Regions from separate parts of the Micromonospora sp. NPDC050695 genome, predicted to be linked through region 3. Evidence: riboswitches for the same ligand, from Rfam matches in the RefSeq annotation. Region 3 holds a riboswitch; each other region holds the start of a gene.
The links. A riboswitch is a leader RNA that binds a small molecule or an ion and turns the genes downstream of it on or off. The one in region 3 is predicted to bind S-adenosylmethionine.

Region 1 (10,031 bases), on a different contig from region 3:
CCATCGCCTCGGCGATGATCTCGCCGACGGTGCTGTCGCCAGCGGAGATGGAGGCGGTGGAGGCGATCTGCTCCTTGGTCTCGACGTCCTTGGCGAGCTTGGACAGCTCCTCCGAGACGCTCGCGACCGCGGCCTCGATGCCCCGCTTCAGGGCCATCGGGTTGGCGCCGGCGGCCACGTTGCGCAGGCCCTCGCGAACCAGAGCCTGGGCCAGGACGGTCGCCGTCGTCGTGCCGTCACCGGCAACGTCGTCGGTCTTCTTGGCGACCTCCTTGACCAGCTCGGCGCCGATCTTCTCGTACGGGTCCTCGAGCTCGATCTCCTTGGCGATGCTCACACCATCGTTGGTGATGGTGGGGGCACCCCACTTCTTCTCGAGCACGACGTTGCGGCCCTTGGGGCCGAGGGTCACCTTTACGGCGTCAGCGAGCTGGTTCATGCCCCGCTCGAGGCCGCGGCGCGCCTCTTCGTCGAACGCGATCATCTTGGCCATACGGCGTTGTCCTCCTGGACACTCACGGGCCACCCGAGATGTGTGCCCCGGATGGGCCGCCTGGTGTACGCACCTTGGGACGTCGCCACCTGGCGACGACGACGTCCTTCGGCCGGGCCGGATAGCCCGCGACGACCGGCCATGTGCCGCCCCGGCGTCTCCACGCCGGTGCAACCTGGCCCCACCGTCCCGACCATTGGCACTCACGGTATGCGAGTGCCAATGACTTGTTTAGCACTCTCCCCTGCCGAGTGCAAGCACGATGGGGCCGGTCAGCGGAGTTCGGCGGCCAGCCCGGCGCTGTTCACCGGCACCTCATGAGCCCGCTGCTCGGCGTATGTGACCAGCAGACCGATCAACTGGGCGAGGTGGGCCGGCAGGGCCAGCACGGCCGCGACCCCGGTCACCAGGACGATGCCGACCGCGGTGCCGGGTGACGCGAGCGGATCCGGACCCAGCGGGGCCGAGATGATCCCCTCCAGCACCGACGGGATCAGGGTGGCCACGATCACCGCCGCGGCGACGAGCGCCACCCGACCCAGCAGCAGGCCGAGCCGGTCGTGGAACATCCGGAACGACCGACCGATCGGGTTCTGCCGCTCGAACAGGTAGACCGGCCCGGCCATGCTCAGCGCGAACGCCAGGTAGATGCCCGGCAGGACGCAGAAGCAGACCCCCACCCCGATGAGCAGGCTGACCAGCAGGGTCCAGCCCCACAGCCCGAGCGCCCGCCGTACGCCGTAGCGCAGCGCCGGCCCCACGCCGACGGGCTCCCCCGCCGCCTGCCGGGTGATCACCCAACTGCCGGCGGCCCACCCCACGGCCTGCACCAGCCCGATCAGCAGGCTGCCGACGATGACCACGGACAGGACGGTGACCAGGTCCGTGACGAACGTCTCCGGCAGCTCGGACGGTGAGCCGGGCTCGACCTGCGCCGCCCAGCCGGCCGACGGGTCCACACCCAGGGAGATCACCCCGAGCACGGCGGCCGGCAGCACCTGGGTGATCAGCATGATCGGCACCAACAGCCGCCACCCCCGGCGCAGTGCTCCCGCACACCGGGCGAACCAGCCGCCGATACCCATACCGGGCGGCGTGACCAGGGCGTCGTTCGGGTCGAACCCGTGACCCGGCGGGTACCAGCCGACCGGTGCCCCCGGATACCACTGCTGCCCCGGGTAGGGGCCGGCGCCGGGCGGGTATCCGCCGGTGGGCGGGAACGCCCAACCCTGCGGGGGCACCTGCGGCGTACCCCAGCCGCTCTGCGTGGGATCCCAGCCAGGCGGCGGGCCGCCGGGAACGCCCGGCCCGTCAGGCGGAGTGGGCGGGGGTGGCTGGTCGGTCATGAACCCTCCTCAGCATCGGCTGGAACGGTTCACGATCTTCCCGGGTGTGTGCCCGCACCGCAGCCGCGACGCGCGGGAGGAAAGGACTCAGGCGAGCAGGCGTACGCGCTCGGCCTGCGGGCCCTTCTGACCCTGCGCGATCTCGAACTCCACCCGCTGACCGTCGTCCAGCGCCTTGTAACCGTCCATCTCGATCGCGGAAAAGTGGACGAACACGTCCTGACCGCCGTCGACGGCGATGAAGCCGTAGCCCTTTTCGGCGTTGAACCACTTAACGGTGCCCTGTGCCACGGTGCACTTCCTCACTCTGCGCAGCGTTGCCTGCCCCGGCGCACGGCCTGGCCGAGCGCCCGCGGACCACCGCTCCAGCGATCGATGACGGCCGCTGAAACGGGTGACCGAAATCGCACGCTACACGAGGAGTGACGGCCGCGCACGACCACAAATCGGGCATCGTCCGGGCGGCCCGGCTGTGGGAGGTCGCGCAGGCACGCAGCGGTGTCGCGTACCTGAATGACCTGCTGGTCTGACCCCGGCCCACGGCTCAGAGGAAACGGCCGCGAAACAGCGGTCGCAGCTGTGGTAGGCATGCGGACATGACCACCGACACGGGCTCGCCAGCCCTGCGGGCGCAGATTCGCCGGGTCCGGCCGGCGGACGCCGCCCGGATGCGGGCGCTGCGCCTGGAGATGCTCGCCGACGCTCCGCTGGCCTTCCTGGAGACGATCGCCGACGCGGCCGCCCGGTCCCACGCGGAGTACGCGGCGCGGGTGGCGTACACCTCGCGCGGCGCGGACAACGCGCAGTTCGTGGCGGATCCGGGCGGCCGCTTCGTCGGGCACGCCGGGGGTACGGTCGCACCGCGCGAGGCCGGGCTCACCGTCATCTACGCGGTCTACGTCACGCCGGCCTGGCGGGGCAGCGGCCTGCTCGGTGAGCTGATCGACGGGGTGGCCGCCTGGTCGCGGGCCTGCGGCCGACCGGAGCTGCTGCTGGAGGTGGTGGTCGGCAACGACCGCGCCTACCGGGCCTACCAACGCCTGGGCTTCGAGGACACCGGCGTACGAGTCCCCCACCCCACGATCCCAGCCCTGACCGAGCTACAGATGCGCCGCCAAGCCTGAAACCCTCCCAGGGCAAAACCACCGTGCTGTTTCCCCAAGGCCGGATGCGTAAGCGACAACCGTGCCCACGAAGGGTTTCCGGGGCAGCCCGACCCGCGCAGGGATCAAGCCTGACCGCCCGGAGCGGGTCGGGCTGCCCCGGAAACCCCAACCGCAACTACACCGGACGCCGAGACTGCACGATCCGGAACCGATTCGCCACGTACGCCCCGTCCGTCAGCGCCGAATTCGCCGCCGCGTTGGCGCCACTGCCGTGGAAGTCGGAGAAGGCCGCCGACTGGTTGACGAAGACCCCGCCGGTCAGGTTGCAGGACAGGTGCACCCCGACCTCGACGGCGACCGCCTCGGTGGCGTCCAGCACGGCCTCGTCGGTCGAGTAGACCCCGGCGGTCAGCGCGCCCTTCTCGCCGACGGTCCGGCGCAGCAGCTCCAGGCTGTGCGCGGTGGAGTCGGTCGCGATGGCGAACGAGATCGGCCCGAACCACTCCCGGCCGTACGTCTCCGCGTCACCCGCGGTCAGCTTCACGATCGTCGGGGTACGCACCACCGCGTCGGCGTACGCCGGGTGGGCCACGGTCCGGGACTCCAGCACCGCCTCGCCGACCTTGGTCACCTCGGCCAGCCGCTCCAGCACCCCGTCGTTGACGATGGCGCCGGTCAGCTCGACGCCCCGGGCCGGGTCGGCGGTCAGCTTGCCGACCGCCGCGGCGATGCCGCCGGCGACCTCGTCGAAGCTCTTGTGCCCCTGGTCGGTGTCGATGCCGCCGGCCGGGATGAGGATGTTCTGCGAGGTGGTGCACATCTGGCCGCTGTAGAGGGTCAGCGTGAAGCCGAGGTTGCGGCACATCCCGGCGAAGTCGTCGGTGGAGTCGATGACGACCGTGTTCAGGCCGGCCTTCTCGGTGTACACCGACGCCTGCCGGGCGTGCGTCTCCAGCCAGTCGCCGTACTCGGTGGAGCCGGTGAAGTCGACGATCTTCACGGACCGGTGCAGGGCCAGGTCGCTGGCGAGCTTCTCGCCGGGCGCCTCGGCGGCCAGCAGGACCAGGTTCGGGTCGAAGCCGGCCTCGGCGAGCACCTCCCGGGCGTACTTCACGGTGACAGCCAGCGGCAGCACCGCGCGCGGGTGCGGCTTGACGATCACCGGGTTGCCGGTGACCAGCGAGGCGAACAGCCCGGGGTACGAGTTCCAGGTCGGGAAGGTGTTGCAGCCGATCACCAGCGCCACACCACGGGGCACCACGTGGAACGTCTTGGTCATCCGCAGCGGGTCACCCTTGCCGGCGGCCTTCTCCCAGCCCGCCGTGCCCGGGTGCCGGGTCATCTCGGCGTACGCGTACGCCAGCGCCTCCAGCGCCCGGTCCAACGCGTGCGCTCCGCCGGCCTGGAAGGCCATCACGAACGCCTGGCCGCTGGTGAACTGCACCGCGTTGGCCAGTTCGAAGATGTGCTTGTGCAGGCGGTCGAGGATCTCCAGGCAGACCCCCACGCGGGCCTGCGGGCCGGCGTCGCGCCAGGCGGGCAGCGCGGCGGAGGCGGCGCTGATCAGGTCGTCGGTGCCGGCGTGCGGGTAGCGCACGGCCAGCTCAACTCCGAACGGGCTCGCCTCGGTGGCGATCCGCTCGCCGGTGCCCGGCTGGTCGAGGGGGAAGTCGCCACCGAGGTATGCCTCGAACGCGGCCTTGCCGTCGGCGGCGGCGGTCTCGCCGTACACCCGGGGGCTCGGGGACTCGGGATAGGCGGACCAGTAGCCCCGCTCCGTGATCGCGGTCAGCGCACGGTTGAGGGTGTCGGCGTGCCTGTCGTACAGGGGATGCGGGGTCTCCGTCATGCCCGCCATCATGCCTGAGTCCGGTCCGCGAGCAGTAGCGCGAATGCCCGACAGCGGTGCATGCCTGAGTCCGGTCCGCGAGCAGTAGCGCCGATTCCCGTCAGAGGGTGAGCTGCCAGTCGGTCCAGGCGTCCACCGGGCGGAAGCCGAGCTGCTCGTTGATCGCCACCATGTAGCTGTTGCTGGCCGCGTTGAAGGTGTCGATCACCCGTACCGCCGGCTCGTGGGTGAGCAGGTGGTGCAGGTTCTCCGCCTTGGCGATGAGGCCGAGCCGGTGCCCACGGTGAGCCGGGTCGACGATGGTGATCTGCTGGAACGCGTGCCAGTCGGCGGAGGCGCCCACGTCGAGCAGGGTCCAGGCGACCAGCCGGCCGGACGCCTCGTGTCGCATTGCGAGGTGGTAGCGCCGCCGGCCCTTGGCGTCCAGGGCGCGCTCGTTGCCGCGGATGCGCTCGGCGTCCACCTGCTCCGGCTCCCACTGCACGTCCCCCATGGGGGCGTCCATCAGCAGCCGGCCGTCCAGGTAGGCGATGTCCGCCACGTACTCCGGTGGGGTCGTCCCCTGCCAGCAGACCGACCGGTAGCCCTCGGCTCGCGGTCGGGCCTCGGCGAGCGCCGCCCGCAGCGCGACCCGATCGATCTCTGCGACGTCGAGCCGGCGACGCACCTCGGCGAGGGCGGGCCGGGCGCCGGTGGTCGCGGCGAACGAGTCGCCCGCCACGCTTCGAGCCGGCCCGCCGGGCAGCGCGGAGACGGCCATCCCGACGACCCGCTTGCGGCCGTGCTCGCGCAGCAGGCGCACCCCGTACTCGTGCAACGCCCGACCGACGCCCCGCCGCCGCAGCTCGGGATGCACCACAAGCTCGGCGGTGGCGTTGTCGGTGTTGTCCAGGTGCGGCAGGTCCAGTTGGAGGTAGCCGGCCGGTACGCCGTCCAGCCGGGCCAGCGCCCAGAGCGATCGTGCGCCGGGTGCCGGCGTGTGGAACATCGCGTCGAAGCGCCGCCGGCAGAAGGGCGGGAAGTCCGGCAGGTCGACGTCGTTGGCGGCGGCCCCGATCCGGTACGCCTCGTCGACCGCGGCCCGGTCGGCTCCATCGAACGACACGATCGTGATGCTCATGCCGATGAGCCTGCACCCCGCAAAAGCGATCGGGCCAGCGAATTAATTCGCTGGCCCGATCGGACGTGGTCGGGAGGGACACTCGCACAACGCCTCCGGCGTTGGGTCGCAAGAACTTCAAAATTCTCCGGCGAAATGCCCTCCCGCACGGAGCATCTTGCGCCGTCCGGTTCCTGCCGTCAAGTCCATAGCGGTGGGTTTTCCACACTCACAGCGAAAAGCCAGTTACCCGGCGGATCGGCCCGATCCCCCGACCGGGCGATCCGCCATCCCCCGCCAGGCCACCCCGCCACGTCCCGTCCCGGCCGAGGGGTCAGCCGAGGAGGCCGGCGTCCCGGGCGGCGCGCAGGGAGGGCTTGATGTGGTGGGTCGGGCCGACCTGACCCGCCACCGCATCGATGGTCTTCAGGCCCTCGCCGGTGTTGAAGACGACGGTCTCGGCCGTCGGGTCGAGCCGACCGGACTCGACCAGCTTGCGCAGCACCGCCACGGTGACCCCACCGGCGGTCTCGGCGAAGACACCGGCGGTGCGGGCCAGATCGCGGATGCCGGCGCGGATCTCGTCGTCGTCGGCGTACTCCATCCAGCCGCCGGTGCGGCGGACCGCCTCCAGGGCGTAGAGGCCGGCGGCCGGGTCGCCGATGTTGAGCGACTTGGCGATGCCGGTGGGCTTGACCGGGGTGATCGTGTCGGTGTCGGCGTGCAGCGCGGTCGCGATCGGGTTGCAGCCGGCGGACTGGGCGCCGAAGACCTTCCAGCCGCCGGCCGGGGCCTCGACCAGGCCGATCTCGACCAGCTCGGAGAACGCCTTGTCAATCTTGGTGAGCAGTTCGCCGCTGGCCATCGGGATGACCACCTGGGCGGGGATCCGCCAGCCGAGCTGCTCGGCCACCTCGTAGCCGAGGGTCTTGGAGCCCTCCGCGTAGTACGGCCGGACGTTGACGTTGACGAACGCGGTGTCCTCGAATTCGTCGGTCTCCACCAGTTCGCCACAGAGCCGGTTGACATCGTCGTACGAGCCGTCGATGGCGACCAGCTCGCCGCCGTAGACGGCGGTGGTGATGACCTTGCCCTGTTCCAGGTCGCTGGGGATGAAGACCACCGAGGGCACCCCGGCGCGGGCGCCGTGCGCGGCCACCGAGTTCGCCAGGTTGCCGGTCGAGGCGCAGGCGAACCGGGTGAAGCCGAGCGCCTTCGCGGCGGTGAGCGCCACCGAGACGACCCGGTCCTTGAACGAGTGGGTCGGGTTGGCGCTGTCGTCCTTGACCCAGAGCGGTGCGGTGATGCCCAGTTCGGCGGCGAGGTGCGGGGCCGCCACCAGCGGGGTGAGCCCCGGGTCGAGGGTGACCCGGGTGGCCGGGTCCTGGCCGGCGGGCAGCAGCGCGGCGTACCGCCAGATGTTCTTCGGGCCGGCCTCGATCTGTTCGCGGGTGACGGTGGCCAGGGCGGCGGTGTCGTAGTCGACCTCGAGGGGGCCGAAACACTCGTAGCAGGCGTGCTGGGCGGCGAGCGGGTAGCGGGCCGAACAGGCGCGACAGACCAGGGCGCGGGCGGGGCTGGCGGAGGTGTCGATGCCGGGGGCGGCGAGCGTCGACGTCATGTCGAGGAGTCCTCTCATCTTTCCCCGCATCGCACGGTGCGGCGGGGACGGAATTGGCACCTGCCCCGCGGGTCGCTCAGCGGTGAGCGCGCGGGGTGGTTGCCGGGGCGTCGTCGGGCCGTATCCCTCAGCCCCTCTGGATGAGGTATGCAGTTGTGCGGTCGAGTCTAGGGTCAGCGGGCGCTCACCGCCACCGGGTCGACCACCGCGACCGGGTCGGTGACCGCGACCGGTTGCGGCAGGGCCGATGACCGGTTCCGGGCCGCCCGTGGCCTGGTGGCGAGGTTCGCGGCGATCAGGGCGGCGATCGTGATCGCGGCGCCGACCAGCTCGATCGGGTCCGGCCGGTAGCCGCGGGCGATCTGCACGGCGAACGTGGTCACCGGGACCAGGTTCATGAACAGGGCCGCGTTGGCGGCGCCGAGCCGCTGCACACCGGTGTTCCAGGCCAGGACCGCGATCACGGCGCCCACCGCCGAGCACGGCGAGTAGTGGGTAGGCAGCGGAGGTGGACAAGCTCTACCCCGGCCTGCTGGACGCGGTCCTCAGACCTGGCCTGCCGGCCTGACGCGGCACCGGCCCCGGCTCGCCGGACCTGGGCGGTTGCTACTGCTGCCGTTGATGAACGGACGCGCCCCGCGCGGTCGGGGTGCGGGACCTGCCGGGCGGACGCTGTGGAGTTGATGCGGTCAACGAATCACCCGGCACGGTGGCGGCCGACCCGAGCGCGCCGCCGGAGCCGCCTCGTCGAGGCTCCGGCGACGCGCGGCACGGGTGCGGTCAGACGGACACCGGCGCAGGTTCGGCCACCGGTGCCGACGGGGCCTCGGCGCGACGCCGGACGAGCAGCGTGTCGAGCGCCCAGGCGCCCGGGCCGAGTGCCGCGATCAGCAGGAACGACCAGCAGAAGAGCGCCGCCAGTTCACCGCCGTTGCGCAGTGGCAGCAGGGCGTCCGGCTGATGGACGACGAAGTAGGCGTACGCCATCGAGCCGGATGCGACGAGGGCGGCGGGTCGGGTGAAGAGCCCGGCCAGGTGCCGAGCGGTACCGCCTTGCCGGTCATCGGGTTGCCGCCGAACAACCCGAAGACCGAGGAGAGGCCGTGCAACGCGAACAGCAGGCCGATCACGATGCGGAACAGGGACAGGGTCGGCCCGCCGAGCCGAGAGACGTTCATGGAGACCTCCATGGATAGTGATCGATACCTATCAATGGTGAGGCATGAAGACATCGAAGTTCACAAGTTCATTGCTGGTGGGAAAATCCCCGGTAGAAACATGGCCAGCGACTGCGTCCACGGCGACGGACGGACGCTCGACACCCACGCCCTCAGCCGCGCCTACGCATGAACCCGACCCGCGCGCCCCGCCGGGTCAGCGCTCCGCCGTGGGAGCGCTCCCGAGGCCGGCAATACCGCCTGTCGAGCGGCCCGTACAGCCTGTGGAGTTGCCCCAGGCATGGGGCGTCGGTCGACCCGCGACAGAGCTCCCGCGCTGCTACGCCACCTCGCTGACCGGCGTGGCGTTGTTCTTGATCGAGCGGAGGATCGAGACCAAACGATCGGCGTCGGGGTTGGAGAAGAGCGCTTCGGGACCACGCGGGGCAACACCGTTGAACGGGGACTCGTAGAGGCGTCCCGGCTCCATCACACCGTTCACGGTCAGGTCATTGACGATCAGGTTGATGAAGTCGAGCTGGGCGGCGTTGAGGGTCCGGTCGACAAGGAACTCGCTGAACGCGTCCCGGGCCGCCTCGCGGTCCAACCCGACCAGTGAACGGATGAACAGGCCGAGCCCTTCGGAGGATCGCCGTGCCTGGTCGATGTCCTGCTTGTCGCCGACGCCGCTCTCGCCGAGCATCCGTTCCAGCTCGGCGAGGTCGGTGCCGGAGAGTTGGCGGTTGCGGCGCAACTTCTGCACGGCCAGGTGATCCTCGTGGGTACGCAGGTAGACGCGCATCTTCGCGCGGAAGCGTTCCAGGTCGGTGCCGACGGTCACCCCACTGAACGGCACCTCGACCTCCTGGTCGATCTCGTCGGCGAAGTTGGTGAAGACGAGGGTGCGACGCGCCTTCGGCACCAGCCGGACCAGGTCGCGCATCCGGCGCCGAGCCAGCTCAAGCATGGGCAGCGTGACGTCCTGCCACCACTCGTCACCGGCCACCTCGTCGAGCAGTTGGGCCCGTTGCTGGATCATCGGGATGGTGGTCTGCTCCAGCAGCGCCGAGGCGATCTCCTGGACCTCGGTGCGGTGCCGGTTGAACCGACTGTCGGGCACCAGCAGGCCGAGCTGCATGCGCAGGATCAACAGGTCGAAGCGCTTGGCCTCCTCGCCGTCGTCGCGGACTTCGCTGGGCAGGCCGGCGAGGCTACCGACGAGCTGCACTGACGCTTCGGGCGACAGCCGGTGCCAGTTGGCGATGTCGATGTAGTACTCGACGAGGCGGCGCTGCGAGCGCACCACCACGTTGTCCAGGCGCATGCCCTGGATCCGTCCGTGCAGGTCCCGGGCGATGTC
Region 2 (10,031 bases), on a different contig from region 3:
ATCCAGGCCTGTGCTTCGTCGATGTAACTGTTGAGCTGGGTGTCGGAGACGTGCAGCGGGCCGGTCTTCAGCCAGTCCTGGATCTGCCGGACGCCCTCGGAGGACTTCTGGCTCAGCTCCGGCACCCCGCGGATGAACTCGTTGACCACCAGGGTCAGCGTGCCGATCACCGCGGCCAGGCCACCGACCAGCACCACCGCCGTCGCCAACGACCGGGGCAGTCGGGCGCGCAGCAGCCAGCCCACCGCCGGGGCGAGCAACGCCGAGAGCAGCAGCGCGATGGCCAGCGGAATGATCACGATCTTGATGGTGCCGACGATCCGGAGCAGGGCCCAGGCCACCACCCCGATCACGATCAACCGCCAGCACCAGGCGGCGGCGATCCGCAGCCCGTGCGGCACGTCGGCGTCGTCCCGACTGGAGGTGGAGCTGTGCAGGTCAACTGGAGGTTCCGCGCCGACGACCGTGGCACTCGGCGGCGCGGGCGGCCCCGGCACGGCCGGTGAGGCCACCCGGACCGGCTCCGCGTCGTCGCTCGGCGTGTCCCGATCGGCGCGAACCGACTCCCGGCTTGACTGGTAGGCGCGGCGGAGCCGCCCGCGTACCCGCTCGAAGCGGCTCAAGCGCACCTCCTGGCAGAAGAATGGTCCGCCCACGGCGACAGGTCGGACAGCATACGTCCGTTCCCGACACCGTAGGGCAGTTCCGCCACACATTGCCCCCGCAGCCTCGGGCGTAACCACCGGCAATCGGCCGTCGGCGACACGGTAGCGTCTGCGTCGTGACCGCCGACCAGGATCTCGACGCCGGCCTGCCGATCCGCCTCCTGCATGACCGCGTGCTGGTACGGATGGAGGGCGGCGACGGCGAGCGTCGCTCCACCGCCGGCATCGTCATCCCGGCGACCGCCGCGGTGGGCAAACGGCTCGCGTGGGCCACCGCCGTCGGGGTGGGGCCGAACGTGCGCGCCATCGTCTCCGGCGACCGGGTGCTCTTCGACCCGGACGAGCGCTCCGAGGTCGAGCTGCACGGCCGCGGCTACGTACTGCTGCGCGAGCGGGACGTGCACGCCGTGGCCGCCGAGCGGGTCGAGAACGACTCCACCGGCCTCTACCTCTAGACGCCCCTCCCCCGCCGCGCGCCGTTTGCCGCGCGGCACGACGGGAAGCCATCCGGCGACCGTGGCCCTGGGGAGGGACGATGCCGGTATTCGTGAAGAAGCTGCTGACCTGGGGCAGCGTCGCGTTTCTGATCTACTTCATGGCGTTCCGACCCGACGGTGCCGCGCAGATGTTCAAGGCGATCGGGGCCGCGTTGGTCGCGATGGCGCAGGGCCTCGGTGACTTCCTCACCACCCTGATGACCTGAGCCGCCCCCAAGGCCGACGTCAGGATTGACCGGGCGTCCACGGCGACGCCGGCCGCAGACCGGGCCAGCCGGGCGGGGCGTACCCGATAGGAGGCGCGGGTGGCGCGGGAGCCAGCACCACCGGGATCGGCACCACCGGCTCGTCCGGCGCATCCAGCGAGCGTTGCGTGCCGTCCGGGAAGCGCAGGTGGTAGCGGCTGCCGTCCCAGACCCCCACCGGAGCCTGCGGGTCACGACCGACGAAGAACGATCGGTACGCGCTGATCGCATCCAGCAACTCCCGCTCCTCCCGAGCCGAGCGCTCCTGGTCGGCGGGCTTACGGTCCAGGCCGCGCAGCGTCCCGTCGCGCAGCAGCGCCAGTCGGGTCGCGGAGAACTGGTAGCCGCGCATCGCCCGCAGACCGGCGTCCCCGGCGACCCGGCGGGCCCAACTACGGGCGGCGTGCCGACGGCCGAGGCTGCTCAGCGCGGCCACCTCTGGTGGGGTCAACCAGCCGGCGCGGACGTAGTCCGGCAGCGTCCGCTCGGTGAGCCGCCCCTCCCAGGCGCGCAGCCACACCGCCAGCCCCACCATGCCGAAGAAGACCGGCACCATGAGGCCCAGGAAGCCGTACAGCATGATCACCGTCTCGCCGGTGGCCTGCGTCAGCGTGGGCAGCAGGTTCCAGGTGCCGTGCAGCATCATCGCCAGCAGCAGACCGCCGACCGGTGCGAGCACCCGTACCCGCCGGTCGGCCGTCCGGGCCGCGACACCCAGCCCCACACCGGTCATCGAGGTGAAGAGCGGATGGGCGAACCCGAACAGGAGGATCCGCACGATGAAGATGGCGATGACCTGCTGGGTGCCCGTCGCGGGGCCGTAGCGGTCGGCGCCGGCCGCGTAGCCGTACCCGCCCAGGTAGAGGATGTTCTCCACCATGGCGAAGCCCACCGCGGAGAGCCCGCAGTAGACCAGGCCGTCGGTGATCCCCGACCACTCCCGGCGGCGGAACACCAGGAGCAGGATCGGGCCGAGCGCCTTGGTCAGTTCCTCGATGAAAGGCGCCACCAGCACACCGGTGAGCGCGGCCGGCAACCCCCAGTCGGCGAAACGTCCGGCGGCGAACTCGTTCACGGTGAGCGAAGCGGCCGTGGCGACGAACGCGCCCCACGCGAAGCAGAACATCAGGTACTTCAGGGGCTCCGGCTCGTAGCGGTCCAGCCAGAGGAAGCAGGCGACCAGCACCGGCACCGGCAGGATGGCGGCGATCACGCCGATCAGCAGCGCCTGCAACCCGAGTGACTGGCCGAGCCGAAAGACCATGAACCCCGCGCAGGCGGCGATGAACAGCGCCACCCCGGCCAGCGCCAGGAACCGCCAACCCTTGCTGCGCGGCGGCATCCGGGGCGCCTCGCCGGTGGACGGAGCCGCCGACGCGGGCGGCGGCGACGGCAGGGGTGAACCGGGCGGGGTGTCGGCCATGCGGTCAGCGTAGCCATCCGCCGCCGACTGGTCCGGTCGCATCGGCAGCCGCTATGCTGCGGGCAGGTCACGAGCGCCAGCGTCAAGCCCCGGCTTGCTGGCCGGCAACCCTCGTCGAGTTCGCGGTGGGGTGCCCCGGGTGATGACCGGGCCCAGCCCGATCGGCGTGCTGGGCAAGCGCGGACCCCGTCCCGATGTCGCACCCGGGGTCCCTGACCCCGGAGGTTCCGGCGTGTCCGTCACTCTCGTACCCTCGCTGCCCGCCCTGCCCACCGTGGCGCCCGCGCCGCTCGACGTGCTGGGCGTGCCCGGCGAGATCAACCTGGACTACGCGGCCAGCGCGCCGTGCGCGCGGGCCGCGGCCGACGCGGTGAACGAGCTGCTGCCCTGGTACGCGAGCGTGCACCGCGGCGCGGGAGCGCTGTCGCGGCGCTGCACGCTGGCCTACGAGAAGGCCCGGCAGACCGTCGGCGACTTCTTCGGCGCCCGCCCCGACGACCATGTGATCTTCACCCGGAACACCACGGACGCGCTCAACCTGCTGGGTCGGGCGCTGCCCACCGGCACCACGGTTGTCACGTTCGCCGGCGAGCACCACGCGAACCTGCTGCCCTGGCCGCCCGGCTCGGTACGGCTGCCGGTGCCCGCCGACCCCGCCGGGGCGGTACGCGCCCTCGCCGCCGCCCTGACCGAGCTGCGGCGGGACAGCAACCCGGCGCTGCCGGTGCTGGTGTCGGTCACCGGCGCCAGCAACGTGACGGGCGAGCGGTGGCCGGTCGCGGAGTTGGCCCGGGTGGCCCACCGGCACGGGGCCCGGATCGCGCTCGACGCCGCGCAGCTCGCCCCGCACGCACCGGTCGACCTGCTCGCCCTCGACGTGGACTACCTGGCCGTGTCGGGCCACAAGCTGTACGCCCCGTTCGGCGCGGGCGTGCTGATCGGCCGGGCCGACTGGCTGGACGCGGCTCCGCCGTACCTGGCCGGTGGCGGCGCCACCAGCCGCGTCGGCCCGGCCACCCATGACGTGACCTGGGCGACCGGCCCGGCACGGCACGAGGGCGGCACCCCGAACCTGCTCGGCGCCGTGGCGCTGGCCGCGGTGTGCACGGAGCTGGCCGGCGCGGACCGTGCCGCGCTGGCCGCCCGCGAGCAGGCGCTGCTGGCTCGTCTGCGGGACGGCCTCGCGGCCCTGCCGCACGTGGTGGAACTGCGTACCTTCGGCCCGGACGCGCCCCGGGTCGGAATCGTCTCGTTCGTGGTCACCGGGTGGGACTCCGCCGAGGTGGCCGCCCGGCTGGCCGCGAGGCACCGCATCGGCGTACGCGACGGCCTGTTCTGTGCCCACCCGCTGGCCCGGCGGCTGCTCGACGAGGCGGCGGGGCGCAGCGGCCGACGGGACCTGCCGTCCACGGCGCTGCGCGCCAGCATCGGCCTGGGCAGCACCGCCGCTGAGGTGGACCGGCTGATCGAGGCGCTCGCCGAGCTGGGTTGAGTACGGTCAGCCGACGGGTGGGGCGGTGGGCGGTTTCGGCGCCTCACCCGGTTCGGCCGACTCACCGACGGGCCGCTCCTGCTGCTCCCCGAAGGCGGTGCGGATGCACCGGTTCGCCTCCTCCTGCTCGATCCCGGAGGCCACCAGCAGGTCACTGGCCGTGGTCCGGATCTGGGCGATGACGACGCTGCCGGAGAAGCCGACGCCCTCGCCGTACGCCCGGCCTGCCTCGCTGACCGCGCGCAGTGACCGTTCCCGGGCCTTCGCCGGCTCCTCGCCGGCGGCGAACTCGTGCTTGAGCAGCCGGACCGACTCGGCGAGGTGGCCGATCGCGTCCGGCATCGGATCGGGCACGGGTTCCTCGTCCTCGACCAGCGTGACGGACCGGCGGATCAGCGTGCCGCTGTTGCGCATCGCCCGGTCGATCGGATCGGCCGCCTCCGCGTAGTGGATCAGCTCGCTGCGGCGGTGCCAGCGGGCCGGGGAGAGGGTTGCCGTCTCCTTCGCGCCCTCGATCGCCTCGGACAGCGTGGCCAGTTCGTCCTTGTTGTTGCGCAGCCGATCCAGTGCCCGCTGGATGCTGGCCCGGTCCCGGCTGCGCAACCCGTCGGCGGTGACATCGAGTTGGGCGGCGAGCAGGTCCAGCGCCGGTCGGGCGGCGCGGTTGATCACTCGGAGCGGGTTCAGCGGCAGCAGCACCGCCGTGACCAGCAGCGCGATCCCACCACCGAGGAACGCGTCGACGAAGCGGGGAATCTCCAGGTTCTGGGTCGACGGGCTCAGCGTCACGATCAGCACCGCCGTGGCCGCCGCCTGGATGACGATGGCCACGCTCGCTCCGGCGAAGATGGTGAGCAGGATCGCCACGGTGACCACCAGGCCGAGCTGCCACGCCCCGGTGCCGAGCAGGTAGATCAGGAGGTCGCCGACGAACACCCCGACCCCCACCCCGACGATCAACTCCACGGTCCGGCGGAACCGCTGGCCGACCGACGCGGCCAGGGTGCCGACCGCCGAGATCGGCGCGAAGACCGGTTGCGGGTTGCCGAGCACCTTGTGCGAGATCAGGTACGCGAGCCCGGCCGCCAACCCGGCCTGCACGGCGAGTCCGCCGGCCATCCGTACCCGGTGCAGGCGGTCGTGCAGGGTGGCCCGGCCACGATGGCGCAGCTGCTCGGTGGCCTCGGCGATCCGGGCACCATCGATGTCCACCAACCCTTCGCGCAGCGCGGTACGCCGCATGATCGGAGGTCGTTTGTCCCGGGCCACGGCCATGGGCGCGACTACCCGTGCCAGGCGCGCTGAATCCTCCCGTCGGCACGCGGCGGGCCGATGCGGGAGACTCGTGCGGTGGTTGATCTGCTGGACCGGTGGCGGGCGGCGGCCCGGGATGCCGGCGCGAGGCCCGATGCGGAGACGACGCGGGCCGGGGAGCACCTGCTCGCCCGGTGGCGGGAGCCGCACCGGCACTACCACACGGTTGCCCACCTGACGGCCGTACTCGACGTGGTGGACCGGCACGCCGACCTGGCCGGCCGGGCCGACCTGGTCCGGCTCGCCGCCTGGTGCCACGACGCGGTCTACGACCCCCGAGCCGCCGGCGACGCCAACGAGCGGGACAGCGCCGCGTTGGCGGCGAGCCTGCTCACCGGGCTCGGGGTGCCGGCGTCCGCGGTGGTCGAGGTGCGTCGGCTGGTGCTGCTCACCGCCGGGCATGTGGTCAGACACCAGGACCGCGACGGCGCGTTGCTCTGCGACGCGGACCTCGCCGTGCTGGCCGCGCCACCGCAGACGTACGACCGCTACGCGGCGGCCATCCGACGGGAGTACGCGCACGTGCCGGAGCCGGCCTTCCGGGCCGGCCGGGCCGCGGTGTTGACCGGCCTGCTGGCGCTGCCCGCGCTGTTCCGGCTGCCGCCGCTGGCGCAACGGTGGGAACGGCCGGCCCGGGACAACCTGCGCCGCGAGCTGGCGACGCTCACCGACGCGCCGGCGGAAGCGGGCTGACGAGGTGCTTCGGGCGGCGCAGACCGGCGTCGCGGAGCAGCCGGACCAGCTCCCGGCTCGGCACCACCTGGGCACCGAGCCAGACCGCCGCCGCGAATCGTTCCGCCGGGATGTCGTAGTGGTCGCGGTCGAATCCGCGCCGGGGCGCGCCCAACGCCTCCGCGAAGGCGTGCAGCTCGGCGTACGAGACGTCGCTGATCAGGTGTGACCAGAGCCGGCCGCGCCACGGCCAGGCCGGCCGGTCCAGGTAGAGCATGGTGCACAAGTTATCCCGCCCAGTTGATCATGTTGATGATCGGCGACCGCCGACCTAGCCTCGGCTGCATGGCCCCCACCGGACTCCTCGACGACCTGCGCGCCGCGTTGGGCGAGAACGCCGTGCTCACCGACCCGGACCTGCTGCGGATGCACCAGCGCGACGAGGCGGACCTCTGCGTCGCCGGCACCCCGCTGGTGCTGACCCGCCCGCGCAGCACCGAGCAGGTGGTCGCCGTCGTGCGTGCGGCGGCACGGCACGGCGTACCGGTGGTGCCGCAGGGCGCGCGGACCGGGCTGGCCGGCGCGGCGAACGCGGTGGACGGCGCGGTGGTGCTCAGCACCGTCGCGATGGACGAGATCCGCGAGATCGACCCGGTGAGCAGGATCGCGGTGGTCCAGCCCGGGGTGGTCAACGCGACGCTCGCCAGGGCGGTGGCCCAGCAGGGGCTGTGGTATCCGCCGGACCCCGGCTCGTGGGAGTCGTCGACGATCGGCGGCAACGTGTCCACCAACGCCGGCGGCATGTGCTGCGTGAAGTACGGCGTGACCACCGAGTACGTGCTCGGCCTGGAGGTGGTGCTCGCCTCCGGTGAGGTGTTGCGCACCGGCCGGCGTACCGCCAAGGGTGTCGCCGGCTACGACCTGACCCGCCTCTTCGTCGGCTCGGAGGGCACCCTCGGGGTGATCACCGAGGTGACCGTGGCGCTGCGGCCCGCCCCGGCCGAGTCACTGACCATGGTGGCGGTCTTCGGCTCCACGGCGGCGGCCGGCGCGGCGGTGGCCGAGATCGCCGCCCGCGGGCTGACACCCAGCCTGCTGGAGCTGCTGGACCAGACGCACCTGCGGGCCATCGAGGCGTACCAGCCGATGGGGCTGCGGACCGACGCGCAGGCCCTGCTGCTGGCCGCCGCGGACACCGGCGCCCGGGCGGCGGACGACCTGAGCGCCCTGGCCGAGGTGTGCCGGGCGGCCGGTGCCGACGAGGTGTACGCGGCCACCGACGCGGTGGAGGCGGCGGCGCTGCTGCAGGCCCGGCGGTTGGCCCACCCGGCGATGGAGAAGTTCGCGGCCGACACCTACCCGGGTGGCAACGGTGGCCTGGTGATCGACGACGTGGCGGTGCCGCGCGGGTCGCTCGCCGCGCTGCTGGACGGTGTGGCCCGGATCGCGGCGGACTGCGACGTGCCGATCGGCGTGGTGGGGCACGCCGGGGACGGCAACATGCACCCGAACATCGTGGTCGACCGGGCCGACCCGGCGAGCCTGGAACGGGGCCGGCGGGCGTTCGACGAGATCATGCGGCTCGGCCTGGACCTGGGCGGCACCTGCACCGGCGAGCACGGGGTGGGGCTGCTCAAGCGGGACTGGTTGGCCCGGGAGATCGGGCCGGTCGGGATGCGGGTGCACCAGGCGATCAAGTCGGCGCTCGACCCGGACGGCCTGCTCAACCCGGGCAAGGTGCTCTGACCCGCCCGGGGTCAGCCCTTGACCTCGGCCGGGGTCGCCTGGGTGAGCAGCAGCAGGATCTCCCCGGCCACCACCGGTTGCTCCTCGCCCGGGCAGTCCTGGGAGGTGATCAGCCCCGCCGAGGTGAGCAGGCTCGACGTCAGCGCGTCGATGCAGGTCGCCCGGTACCGCCGGACCTGGTCGGTCTCCTGGGCCAGCTTCGGGTCGGCGAGCAGCACCTGGAGCCGTTGGGTCAACTCCGGGGCGAGCGTGCCACGGGAGGTGACCCCGTCACCGGCGCAGTCCAGGCACTGCCACGCCCCGTTGCGTTCCACGCTCAGGGTGCGCAGCGGGCCGTCGCTGCCGAGCCGCTGAAGCAGGCTGACCTGCCCCGCCGCGACGGTGGTGGGGACCTCGGGCAGCGACCCACCGGCCGCCGAGCCCACCGGTGGCTGCGCCTGCGATGTCTCGCCGGCGTCCCGGTCGAGCAGCGAGCACCCGGTCAGGGCAACGGCGAGCGCGGCAGCGAAAAGGGGGATGAGCAGACGGGAGCGCGCGCGGTCAAGCACGCGCGGAAACCTACCCCACCGTAGGTAGCGTCCGAAACCACCATCCGGGCCGGTATCGATAGTTACCCATCGGTAACGTTACTTTTCGGTCACCGAGCGGACGGTCGCACCGTGGCCTGGTCGTCGTCGCCACCCCGGTCCGCCGCGTAACCGCGGACGTCCGGAGCACCGAGCCGGGCCGCGTCCGCCGCCGCGTCGTCCGGCATCAACTGGGACTGCCGCTCCGCCTCCACCCGGGCGCGGTAGTGCTCGACCTCCCGCAGCCGGGTGTCCGCGTCCCAGCCCAGCACGGCACCCATCAGCTCGGCGGCGTGCTCCGCCGACTCCAGCCCCCGGTGGGTGGTCTCGAAGGAGATCCGGGTCCGCCGGGTCAGCACGTCCTCCAGGTGCAGCGCACCCTCGGCCCGCGCCGCGTACGCGACCTCCGCCGCCAGATACTCCGGTGCGCCGGCCAGCGGGGACGCGAGCAGCGGATCGGCGTCGATCAGCGCCAACAGATCCAGCGTGAGGGTGCCGTACCGCTCCAGCAGGTGCTCCACCACGCCCACCGGCACGCCGTGCCGGCGGGCCAGGTCGGCCCGGTCCCGCCACATGGCCGGGTACCCGTCGGCACCCAGCAACGGCAGGTCGGCGGTCCGCGAGGGACGGCCGTCGCCCAACCGGCGGACGGCCCGGTCGACCACGTCCGAGGCCATCACCCGATACGTCGTGTACTTGCCACCGGCCACGAGCAGCAGACCGAGCATCGGCTCGAACACGGCGTGCTCGCGCGAGAGCTTCGAGGTGGAGTCGGCCTCGCCGGCCAGCAGCGGCCGCAGCCCGGCGTAGACGCCCTCGATGTCGGCGGTCGTCAACGGCCGGTCCAGCACGGTGTTGACCTGCTGCAACAGATAGTCGATGTCCCGGGCCGAAGCGGACGGGTGGGACCGGTCCAGCCGCCAGTCGGTGTCCGTGGTCCCGATGATCCAGTGCCCGCCCCACGGGATGACGAAGAGCACCGAACTGGCCGTCCGCAGGATGAGCCCGGTCTCGCCGGTGATCGCCGAGCGGGGCACCACCAGGTGCACCCCCTTCGAGGCGCGCACCCGGACGCCGGGACGCAGGCCCACGTCGTTGAGCATCCGGGACATGTCGTCGCTCCACACACCGGTGGCGGCGATGACGGTGCGGGCGTGCACCTCGAACTCCGCGTCCGGGGAGCCGGCCGGCGCCTCCAGATCGCGGACCCGGACGCCGGTCACCTCCCGCGCCTGCCGGATCAGCCCGACGGCGCGGGCGCTGCTCACCACCGTGGCGCCGAGGCTCGCCGCCGTACGGGCCAGCGTGACCACCAGCCGGGCGTCGTCGACCTGCCCGTCGTAGTAGCGGATCGCCCCGGCCAGCGAGTCGGCCCGCAGACTCGGGAAGATCCGCCGGGCACCCTCCCGGG
Region 3 (10,031 bases):
ACGCCGTGGTGATCGCCTTCGCGGCCACGCTCGGGGCCGGTTACCGCTGGCTGCGGTCGCTCGCCCCGCCGACCGAGTGACCGGGTGCCCGGCCGGCGCGCGGCGTACGTCGTACGCCCGCGTTGGTAGGATGGCCGCACCATGGCGAGTGAGCGCAAGGCGACCGCGGACCCGGCCCGCAGCCTGGCCATCCTGTGGCGCACCCGGGAGCCGACCAGCCGCAGTGCCGGGCAGGGGCTCAGCGTCGAGCGGATCGTCCGCGCCGCGATCGACGTCGCCGACGCCGAGGGCCTCGACGCGCTGACCATGCGCCGGGTCGGTGAGGCGCTGGGTGTGGGCACGATGTCGGTCTACACCTACGTGCCGGGCAAGGCCGAACTCGTCGACGTCATGATCGACACCGTGTACGGCGAGATGCCGCGTCCCGTCGTCGAGGGGGACTGGCGGGTACGGCTGGAGCGGATCGCCCGCGACAATCTGGCGCTCTACCAGCGTCACCGGTGGATGCTGCGGGCCGAGACGACCCGTCCGGTGCTCGGGCCGCACCTGGTGGCCAAGTACGACTACGAGCTCGGCGCGGTCGCCGACATCGGGCTCACCGACGTCGAGATGGACGCGGTGCTCACCCTCGTCCTCGGGCACGTGAAGAGTTCCGCGCGCGCCGCGTCCGAGGTGGTCGACCTGGAGCGGGAGACCGGCATGACCGACGGCCAGTGGTGGCAGTCGCACGCGCCCTGGCTGGAGACGTTCCTGACGCCCGACAGCTACCCGACCGCATCCCGGGTCGGCACGGCGGCCGGGCAGCAGCACGGCGCCGCGTACGGGCCGGAGTACGCCTTCGAGTTCGGCCTGCAACGCGTCCTCGACGGGATCTCGGTGGTGGTCGCGGAACGGGCGACCGGCGGATAGCCGAGCGCTGCCCGGTGTCACCTGTCCCGATCTGGTGTCCGGGCACAGCCATGGCTCGGCGTTGCTGGCCCTCGCGGTGCTGCGGCTGCCCCCGTAGGTGTGGCCCGGGTGGCGCCTGAGCGTATGACGGATTCAAGTGACCGTCACCGGTCCTCCGACAGCCGCTCGGACTCCGCGACCACCGCGCGGATCTTGCGCAGGGTGGCGTCGGGGGCGTGCACCGCGGTACGCCACCGGTCGAGCGTGCGGCTCAGCACCCGGACGAGGAACTGCAACTGGTTGACCTGCTCGCGCAGCGTCCCCAGCTCCGATCGGGCGTGCAAAGCCTCGCCCTCCAACTCGGTGATCCGCACCTGTAGCGGTTGGACCAGGGTCAGGGCGGCCTCGGTGAGGGTGTCGGCGGCGTCGGCCTTGAACTTGCCCCGCTGCGACACGACGGTGGCGATGGCGGCCAGGCCGGTGGTGCCGCCGAGAACGCCGAGCAGGCTGAGCAGCATCTGCACCCAGTGCGGTGCCTCGGGCGCCGGTGCGGTGATCACGTCACACCTCCCACGACCCGTCGGTGCGTCGCGCACTGGTGGCCCTTGGCCAGGCAGCGCAGGTCGACGGCGATCTGGGCGGCCCGCCAGAAGGACCCGGCCGGCACCGCCGCGATCAACGACGCGGCGACGACACCCTGCGGGCCGGCGACCGCCACCAACGCCACCGCGTACATGCCGGTGATGGTGCCGAGCACCAGGACGGACGCGAGTTCGACGCCGAGGCCGGTGGAGAACTGGCCGGGCCACAGGATGCCGAGCAGCCCGCCCAGACCGACGATGATCAGGGCGATCTCCCAGCCGACCTGAATGGGTTCGGGCATCGACATCTGCACCGACGGCGGCCGAACGTCGAGCACGAGCAGTAGAACGCCGCAGATGGGCGTGGTGACGAGCGCGGCCACCTCGAACGGCTGGTGCCTGGCCCGGACTCGTAGTTTTACCACGGCAACTCCCTGGTCGAGGACCGTCGTCCGCCAACGGCCGGTGGGCCGGTGCCGTGCGAGTCGTGACCGGGTGTGCGGTCCTGCGGCGGAGCCCGTCGGCGGCGTTGCGGGTGAACGGTCGATGGTCGAGGAGGTAGCCGACTTGCCGCCGTTGGCTGTCGCTATCTGCCTGTGTATCACCGGTGACCGGTTGGCGTCCACCTGGTGTAACGTGGCAGATCCGCAGGTCAAGGCCTTTTGTGCGGGCGAACGGCGGGGCTGAGTGCGGCGGCCCGGCCACTTCGGATCCGCCGTGACGAAAAGTGTCACATATCTAACTCAGGGTGACATTCGAGTCGCTCGGGCCGTCGGTCGATCAGCGGGCCAGCAGCGCGTGCAGTGCCCGGACCACCTCGGCCGGTGCCTCCTCGGCCATGAAGTGCCCACAAGTGACCGTCTGGTGCGCCAGGTCAGGTGCCCCAGGCCCGCCACACCCCGGCCGCGTCGTCACCCAGCACCGCCGCGCCGCCCGCGCCCGCGCCGCCGCGCCGCCCGCGCCCGCGCCGCCGCGCCGCCCGCGCCCGCGCCGCCGCGCCGCCCGCGCCCGCGCCGCCCGCGCCCGCGCCGCCGCCTCGCCGAGCTGACCGCCGTCCCCGGCCCGCGGCGACTTGCCGGTTTCGCTCGGAACAGGCCGGCGGTTGCGGTCAGATGGAACCACCGACGCGTCGTCGGCCGGGGATCGAGGGGGGTTTGCCGTGGAGGTGCTCGTCCTGATCGTGGCGCTGGGCGTCACGGTCCTGGTCGGCACCACGCTCGGCGGCCGGTACCGGGTCGCGCCGCCGGTCCTGCTCATCGCGTTCGGGGTGCTGCTCGGGCTGGCGCCGCCGCTGTCCGAGCTGACCCTGGAACCGGACCTGGTGTTGCTGATCTTCCTGCCGGCGATCCTGTACCGGGAGAGCCTCACCATCAGCCTGCGCGAGATCCGGGCCAACCTGCCGGTGATCGGGCTGCTCGCCGTGGTGCTCGTGGTGCTCACCATGGTCACGGTGTCGCTGACCGCGCAGGCGTTCGGGGTGAACCCCGCCGCCGCCTGGGTGCTCGGCGCGGTCCTCGCGCCGACCGACGCCGCCGCGGTCACCGGCCTGGCCAAACGGCTGCCCCGAAAGCTCCTCACCACGCTGCACGCGGAGAGCCTGATCAACGACGGCACCGCCCTGGTGATCTTCGCGGTGGCTGTGGGTCTGCTCACCGAGAGCGCGAGACCCGGGGCGCTCGCCATCGGCGAGGAGTTCGTCGGGGCCAGTGTCGGCGGTGTGGTCGCCGGTCTGCTGGTCGGCGCCGCCGTGGTGCTGATCCGTAAGCGACTCGACGATCCGCTGCGCGAGGGGGCGCTCAGTGTGCTGACACCGTTTGGCGCCTTCCTGCTCGCCGAATCGGTGCACGCGAGCGGAGTGCTGGCGGTCGTGGTCGCCGGCCTGATGCTGGCCTACGCCGGCCCGCGGGTGATCCGCGCCCGGTCCCGGGTGCTGGCGTACGCGTTCTGGGACCTGTCCACGTTCCTCATCAACGGCGGGCTGTTCGTCCTGCTCGGCACCCAGATCCCGCGCGCGGTGCGGGGCATCTCCAGCACCTCGCCGCAGCGGGCTCTGTTCATCGTGCTAGTGGTCACGCTGGTCGTCCTCAGCACCCGCCTGGCCTTCGTCTACCTGACGTCGCAGGTGGCGAGGCTGCGGCGGCACCGGGTCGTGGACCCGAGTCAGGGCCCGCCCAACTGGCGGGTGGGAACCGTGGCCGGTTGGTCCGGATTCCGAGGCGCGGTTTCGCTCGCCGCCGCGCTGGCCGTGCCGACGATGACGGTCGCCGGTCGACCGGTGGTCGAACGCGACCTCATCATCTTCGTCACCGCCCTCGTGATCGTGTTGATCATGATCCTGCAGGGCACCACCCTGCCGCTGGTGGTGCGCTGGGCCGGGTTGGCCGGCGACCCCGAACGTGTCGACGAGGCCCGGCAGGCCCGCCTGCGCGCCACCCAGGTGGGGTTGGCCGCGGTGCCGCACGTGGCCGCCGAGGTCGGTGCCGGAGAGGAGTCGATACGCCGGCTGCAGGCCGAATACCAGCGGCACCTGGAGGACGTCAACGAGACCGGCGGGCGCACCGCCGAGGAACGCCGGCTGGAACGCGAACTCCGCCTCGGGGTCCTCGCCCACAAACGGCGGGAGGTCACCCGCCTTCGCGACAACCGCGAGATCGACGACCTCGTGCTCCTGGAGTTGCAGGCCGCTCTGGACAACGAGGAGATCCGGCTGCTGGGACGCGGACCCAGCGACTGACCGGATGCCGGCGGCATCGCCGGGTGGAGTCGTCGACGGCGAACGGCCGTTGAACGCAGGAAGTCGGCCGGCGCGGCTACGGACGCTCGGGCGTCGCCGCGCCGGGTACGGTGGGGACCAGTTCGGCTCCGGTCGATGCGTACGATCCGCGAGGGGGTGCCCATGACCACCGGGGCGAGCGAGGCCGACCCGCGGGTGGTGACCGAACGGGAGTTCCTCGACGAGCTGACCTCGGTCACCCGTGCGCGTACCGCGACGGAGTTCCTGTACCTGATGGCGCAGGGCGACGCCGTCATCGGCGTCCAGTGGGAGCAGCCCGGCGTCGACCATCTGCGCCGCTACCGCGTACGCGACTCCTGCCCGCACTGCCTGGTCCTCGAGGCGGTGCTGGCGCTCGCGCCGGTGCTCCCGCTGGACGTCATGCGCGCCGGGCGTGCCCGCCCGCAGTACGAGACGGTGCTGCGGACCGGCCGACTGCCTCATCTGGCGTTCGCCCGACGGGCGGGCTCGGCGGGGGAGAGCTGGCTCGGTGACTGCCACGCCGTCGACGGTGACCCGCACACCGATGCCGACTGCGCGCGGCACGCGGTGCCCGCACCCACGGGCGACCTGCTGGATCTGCGCCCCGGAGCACTGCCCCGGGCGCTGCGTGAGTTGTACCCGCACGACGCCGCCGCGACGGCGGACCTGCGGCAGCGGCTGCGCATCGCCCGGGACTGGCGGGCCGACGCGCAGGCCGTGGCGAGCGGGGTCCGTGAGGCGGCGGCGACCTGGGCGTTCCTGCGCACGTCCTGCGTCTTGGGCGTGCCGGTGCCCGGTGCCGGTGGTCTCGTCCTCACCGTTGCTCCGGATCGGGCCGCGGACGACCGCCCGCTGACCGAGCTGCACGCCGCGGCGGTGCGGTCGCTGCCCACCGGCGGTCCGCTGGCCTACGCGCAACGGGCGTGCCTGGTGCCGGAGCTGGGCGCGGGCTCGCAGCGGATGCCGTCGTACGCCGGGGCGGTGGACCTGGTCGGCGCGGCGCCGGTGCGGACGCTACGGCTGCCGGCGCCGCGCCGCCCGTTGAGCACCACCGGCCGGGGCGTGCTGCTGCTGTACGAGGCGCGGCACGCGATGGGCCGGCACGTCGCGGCCGCACCGGAGCGCGACAGCGCCTACTGGGAGTCCGAGGCGGCGTTGCACGTCTTCGAGTTCACCCTGCTGGAACGGGTCGCCGGTCGGCACTACCAGGACGCGGTGGCCGCCTACGTGCAGGCGCTGCGCCGGGAGGGTGACCTGCTGGCGCGTCCGCACAAGGTGCTCGACCGGCGGCGACGCAAGGCCCTGTCGACGGCGTTCGGCGGGCTGGACGACGAGGAACTGCACCTGTGGGCGTCGGTCGCCTACCGCAACGCCATCCTCGTGCTGCTCGGCGATCCGACGGCGTTCGCCGCGCACCTGCGCCGCCAGGCCGGCTGAGCCGCCGCGCTCAGAGCACCTGCGCGAGGAACCGACGCAGCCGGGGATGCTCGGCCCGCTCGAAGATCGCCTCGGGCGGGCCGGCCTCCAGGACCACACCCCGGTCCATGAAGGCCACGGTGTCGGCGACCCGCCGGGCGAACCCCATCTCGTGGGTCACCACCACCATGGTCATCCCGGCGGCGGACAGGTCGGCCATCACCGCGAGCACCCCCTTGACCAGCTCGGGGTCGAGCGCCGAGGTGGCCTCGTCGAAGAGCATCACCTCGGGCTTCAGCGCCAATGCACGGGCGATCGCCACGCGCTGCTGCTGGCCGCCGGAGAGCTGGGCCGGCCGGGAGTTCGCCTTGCCGGCCAGCCCCACCAGCTCCAACTGGGCGCGGGCGAGGGCGTCCGCCTCGTCCTCGCCGAGCTTGCGCAGCCGGCGCAGCGCCAGGGTGACGTTGCGCAGCACGGTCATGTGCGGAAACAGGTTGAACTGCTGGAACACCATGCCGATCCGCTGCCGCAGCGCGTCCGGGTCGTCGCCCAGCACGCTGCGCCCGTCCAGCAGCACGTCGCCGCGATCGGGCTCGATCAGGCGGTTGAGGGTACGCAGCAGAGTGGACTTGCCCGACCCGGACGGCCCGATCACGCAGGCCGTCGCACCGCGCCGCACGGTGAGGTCGACGCCGCGCAGCACCCGGTTCGGCCCGAAGGCGAGGTGTACGTCCCGAGCCTCCAGGCTGACGGAGGTGGTCATCGCCGGTCTCCTTCCGGGGCGCCGGCCAGCGCCGGGTCGGTGTCGTCCTCGTCCTCGTCGGCGGGCGCGGTGGCCGGCCGGCCGTGGCGCAGCCGCCCGTCGATCCAGTTGACGACGTGCGTCAGCGGCACGGTCAGGGCCAGGTAGAAGAGCCCGGCCAGCAGCAGCGCGGACTCGTTGCCGGTGGTGGCCGCGTAGTCCTGCCCGATCCGGAACAGCTCCCGCTGGCTGGCCACCAGGCCGAGGAAGTAGACCAGGCTGGAGTCCTTGATCAATGCGATGAGCTGGTTCACCCAGGCCGGCAGCACCCGCCGGACACCCTGCGGGATGATCACCAGCCGCATCGCGTCGGACCAGGAGAAACCGAGGGCGCGGGCACCCTCCAGTTGCGCGGCCTCCACCGACTGGATGCCGGAGCGGAAGATCTCCCCGATGTACGCGGCCGCGATCAACGACAGCGCCAGGATGCCCAGCGGGTACGGGTCCGGCCCCCAGACCTGCATGCCCAGCGGTGCCAGCCCGACGCCGATCAGCAGGATCGTCGCCGCGGCCGGCAGGCCCCGGAACACGTCGGTGTAGACCCGGGCCGGCCAGCGCAGCCACCGGCTGCGGGAGATGCCGGCGACGGCCAGCAGCAGGCCCAGCACCGAGCCGAGCAGGGCGGCGGAGACCGCCAGGATCAGCGTGTTCGGCAACCCGACGGTCAGCATCTCGGGCAGCGCCTCACGCATGGCGTCGACGTCGAAGAACGTCTCCCACAGGGTGCTCAACGGATCCATCGGTCGCCTCTCCTACCGCCCCGCTCGCTCGTCACCGGTTCAGGAGGCGGCCGACGCGGACGCCGACGTCGTGGGCGCCGCAACGGTGCCGCTGCCCGGCTTGAAGTCCGCCGGGATCGGCCGACCCGGGTAGTACTGCGCCTGCAACCGGCTCCAGGTGCCGTCCGCGATCACCTCGTCGAGGCCCTTGTTGAGCGCCTCGCGCAGCTTGTCGCTGCCCTTGGCCACGGCGTACGCGGTCGGTGCCGGGCTGAGCTGCTTGGCCGCAACAGTGATCTTGCCGCTGCTGTCGGCGGCCGACTTCTCGCCGATCTCCGCGGGGGCGATCCACGCGTCGGCGGTGCCCGCCTTGAGCTGGTTGATCGCGCCGTTGTAGTCCGGCACCCGCACCGGGTTGAGCTGCTTGCCGGTGGCGTAGTCGTCCTGGACGGTGCCCTGGACCACCACGACCCGCTTGCCGGCGAGCTGGTCGAAGCCGGTGATCGGCGAACCGGCGGGGACGTCCAGGCCGAAGTAGCCGAAGTCGTAGCCGTTGCCGAAGTCGACGGTCTTCTTGCGTGCCTCGGTGATGGTGATCGAGGAGCTGCCCACGTCGAACTTGTGGTTGTTGACCTGGGACAGCAGCGCGGAGAAGTCGGTGCCGACGAACTCGACCTTGAGACCGAGCTTGTTGGCCACCGCGGTCAGCAGGTCGTTGTCGAAGCCGGTGAACTTACCGTCCTTGAGGTACACGTTCGGCGGGGCGTCGGTCAGCGTGCCGGCCCGCAGCACGCCCGGCTGGGCCAGGCCGTACGGGTTGGCGGCCTCGTCGGTCGAGGCGTCGTCGCCGCAGGCGGTCAGCGCCGTGGCGGCCAGGATGGTGGCCGCGCCCAGGGCGGCGGCACGGGTCAGGGCAGGAAGGAATCGCACAGGTGTCTCCGAAGGGGTACGCAACGGCGGGCACGGACGCGCGCCGTTGACGGTGCGCCCGGTGGGCGTACCGCTGGAAAATGGGTGCGGGAAGAGGGACGCGCTAGTGCGCGGTGCGGCGACGACACGCCGCGCTGCACATTCGCATCATGTCCACGTGCCGACGCCGGGTCAGTGCCGGCGAGCGCCGGTCGACGCGGTCGTCCGCTGGGGTGGAGCTGAGGATGCGCATACGGTCTCCCGGGTCTGTGCTGACCTGGGTGCCAGGCCACGCTTGCACCGACGTCCTGCCGGTGCCTGGTCTTCACCCGGGGCACCCCACCGCGGAGGAGGGTTGCCGGCCAGCGAGCCGGGGCTTCGCGCTGGCGCTCATGACCTGCGCCGAGGCTAGCAGCCGCGACCGGTGCATCGTCCAGTCGTTATGACCACGCTCACCGTCCGCGACGGGCGGACCGCCAGGTCGGGTTTCGCCTCGGGGGCAGGGGGGATGCAGCGCCTCCGGCGCCCCGCACCGACCTGTCCGGTCGGGTCGGCAGGCCGCCGGGCGGGACGTCACCGGGGAGGGGCGGGTCATGGCCGGCAACCGTCGCTTCCGCCCCGGTGGTGGTTTCGGCCGCCAGCTCGACGTCCACGAGACCCGCGTCGGCGTACCGCCACCGGCCGAGCCGGCCGCCCCACCCTCCGGTGGCATGGCGGACAGCGCCGTCTACATCCGAGGGCACCGGTTCGCGTCGCCGTCCGGCCTCGCCGAGACGTACCGCTGCCTGCAGGAGCAGGAGCAGGACGGTGCGATGGCGTGGATCGGCCTGTACCGGCCGGACATCGACCAGATCACCTCACTGGCCCGGGAGTTCCGGCTGCACGACCTGGCGGTCGAGGACGCGATCAACGCCCATCAGCGGCCCAAGCTGGAACGGTACGGCGACACCCTGTTCGTGGTGCTGCGCGCCGCCCGCTACGACGACCTGCGGGAGGAGGTCGAGTTCTCCGAGCTGCACCTGTTCATCGGGTCGGGATTCGTGGTCACCGTCCGGCACGGCGAGGCCCCGGACCTGGCCGCCGTGCGGCGGCGGATGGAAACCGACGCGCCGATGCTCGCCCGCGGCCCGGAGGCCGTCCTGTACGCGATCCTCGACCAGGTGGTCGACGGGTACGCGCCGGTGGTGGCCGGTCTGGAGAACGACATCGACGAGATCGAGACCCAGGTGTTCGGCGGTGACCCGAACGCCAGCCGGCGCATCTACGGGCTCAGCCGGGAGGTCATCCAGTTCCAGCGTGCCGCCCGCCCGCTGCTCACCGTGCTCGGCGCACTGGCCGACGGCGCCGGCAGTTCCGACGAGGAACTGCGCCGCTACCTGCGGGACGTGACCGATCACCTCACCCAGGTGGTGGAACGGGTGGACGGTTTCCGGCACCTGTTGCAGAACATCCTCACCGTCAACGCCACCCTCGTCTCACAGCAGCAGAACGAGGAGATGCGCAGCCTCACCGCGGCCAGCTACGCGCAGAACGAGGAGCTGAAGAAGGTCTCCTCCTGGGCCGCGATCCTGTTCGCTCCCACCCTCATCGGCACCGTGTACGGGATGAACTTCGTCCACATGCCGGAGCTGAACTGGCGCTTCGGGTACCTGTTCGCGCTGCTGCTCATGGTGCTGGTCTGCGGCACCCTCTACCTGGTCTTCAAGCGGCGCGGCTGGCTCTGACCCCGGGAGGCGGTGCTCACTCGATGCCGCGCAGGATGTGCCGCTCGTCATCACTGTCGTCGTCGCCCGCCCCGATCCGGCCGAGCAGCACGGCAGCGGCCCAGATCGTCAGTGGCGTGGCCGCCCCGGTCATGCCGCCCCCGGTCCGGTCGTCCCGGGTCTGGCTCCGCTCCGTGCGCGGTGGCCTGCGCTGAGCCTGCATGGGCACTGCCTCTCGTCGTCGAAGCCGCCGCGGGC

Region 1: another riboswitch for S-adenosylmethionine. It lies ahead of thrC (threonine synthase); the one in region 3 lies ahead of AB0H52_RS14390 (ABC transporter substrate-binding protein).
Region 2: another riboswitch for S-adenosylmethionine. It lies ahead of AB0H52_RS11080 (aminotransferase class V-fold PLP-dependent enzyme); the one in region 3 lies ahead of AB0H52_RS14390 (ABC transporter substrate-binding protein).

Annotation. Positions count from the first base shown of each region.
Region 1 covers NZ_JBFAHZ010000011.1:2,775-12,805, reverse strand. Annotated here, with positions in the region: gene groL (chaperonin GroEL) at 1-493, opposite strand, end outside; gene AB0H52_RS11025 (hypothetical protein) at 766-1,839, opposite strand; gene AB0H52_RS11020 (cold-shock protein) at 1,927-2,130, opposite strand; gene AB0H52_RS11015 (GNAT family N-acetyltransferase) at 2,436-2,963, shown strand; gene paaN (phenylacetic acid degradation protein PaaN) at 3,121-4,794, opposite strand; gene AB0H52_RS11005 (GNAT family N-acetyltransferase) at 4,895-5,914, opposite strand; gene thrC (threonine synthase) at 6,228-7,514, opposite strand; SAM riboswitch class I at 7,526-7,661, opposite strand; gene AB0H52_RS10995 (EamA family transporter) at 7,688-7,987, opposite strand; partial or broken gene AB0H52_RS10990 (DoxX family protein) at 8,295-8,644, opposite strand; gene AB0H52_RS10985 (hypothetical protein) at 8,550-8,864, shown strand; gene AB0H52_RS10980 (DEAD/DEAH box helicase family protein) at 9,012-10,031, opposite strand, start outside.
Region 2 covers NZ_JBFAHZ010000011.1:18,467-28,497, reverse strand. Annotated here, with positions in the region: gene AB0H52_RS11100 (AI-2E family transporter) at 1-623, opposite strand, end outside; gene AB0H52_RS11095 (co-chaperone GroES) at 782-1,120, shown strand; gene AB0H52_RS11090 (hypothetical protein) at 1,201-1,368, shown strand; gene AB0H52_RS11085 (PrsW family intramembrane metalloprotease) at 1,388-2,872, opposite strand; SAM riboswitch class IV at 2,896-3,016, shown strand; gene AB0H52_RS11080 (aminotransferase class V-fold PLP-dependent enzyme) at 3,063-4,322, shown strand; gene AB0H52_RS11075 (FUSC family protein) at 4,329-5,564, opposite strand; gene AB0H52_RS11070 (metal-dependent phosphohydrolase) at 5,673-6,329, shown strand; gene AB0H52_RS11065 (DUF4031 domain-containing protein) at 6,301-6,585, opposite strand; gene AB0H52_RS11060 (FAD-linked oxidase C-terminal domain-containing protein) at 6,654-8,054, shown strand; gene AB0H52_RS11055 (hypothetical protein) at 8,066-8,602, opposite strand; gene AB0H52_RS11050 (glycerol-3-phosphate dehydrogenase/oxidase) at 8,692-10,031, opposite strand, start outside.
Region 3 covers NZ_JBFAHZ010000015.1:6,766-16,796, reverse strand. Annotated here, with positions in the region: gene AB0H52_RS14435 (hypothetical protein) at 1-80, shown strand, start outside; gene AB0H52_RS14430 (TetR/AcrR family transcriptional regulator) at 142-909, shown strand; gene AB0H52_RS14425 (hypothetical protein) at 1,053-1,448, opposite strand; gene AB0H52_RS14420 (hypothetical protein) at 1,445-1,894, opposite strand; gene AB0H52_RS14415 (hypothetical protein) at 2,250-2,591, opposite strand; gene AB0H52_RS14410 (Na+/H+ antiporter) at 2,629-4,203, shown strand; gene AB0H52_RS14405 (hypothetical protein) at 4,366-5,661, shown strand; gene AB0H52_RS14400 (amino acid ABC transporter ATP-binding protein) at 5,672-6,403, opposite strand; gene AB0H52_RS14395 (amino acid ABC transporter permease) at 6,400-7,182, opposite strand; gene AB0H52_RS14390 (ABC transporter substrate-binding protein) at 7,222-8,091, opposite strand; SAM riboswitch class IV at 8,357-8,468, opposite strand; gene corA (magnesium/cobalt transporter CorA) at 8,664-9,794, shown strand; gene AB0H52_RS14380 (hypothetical protein) at 9,811-10,002, opposite strand.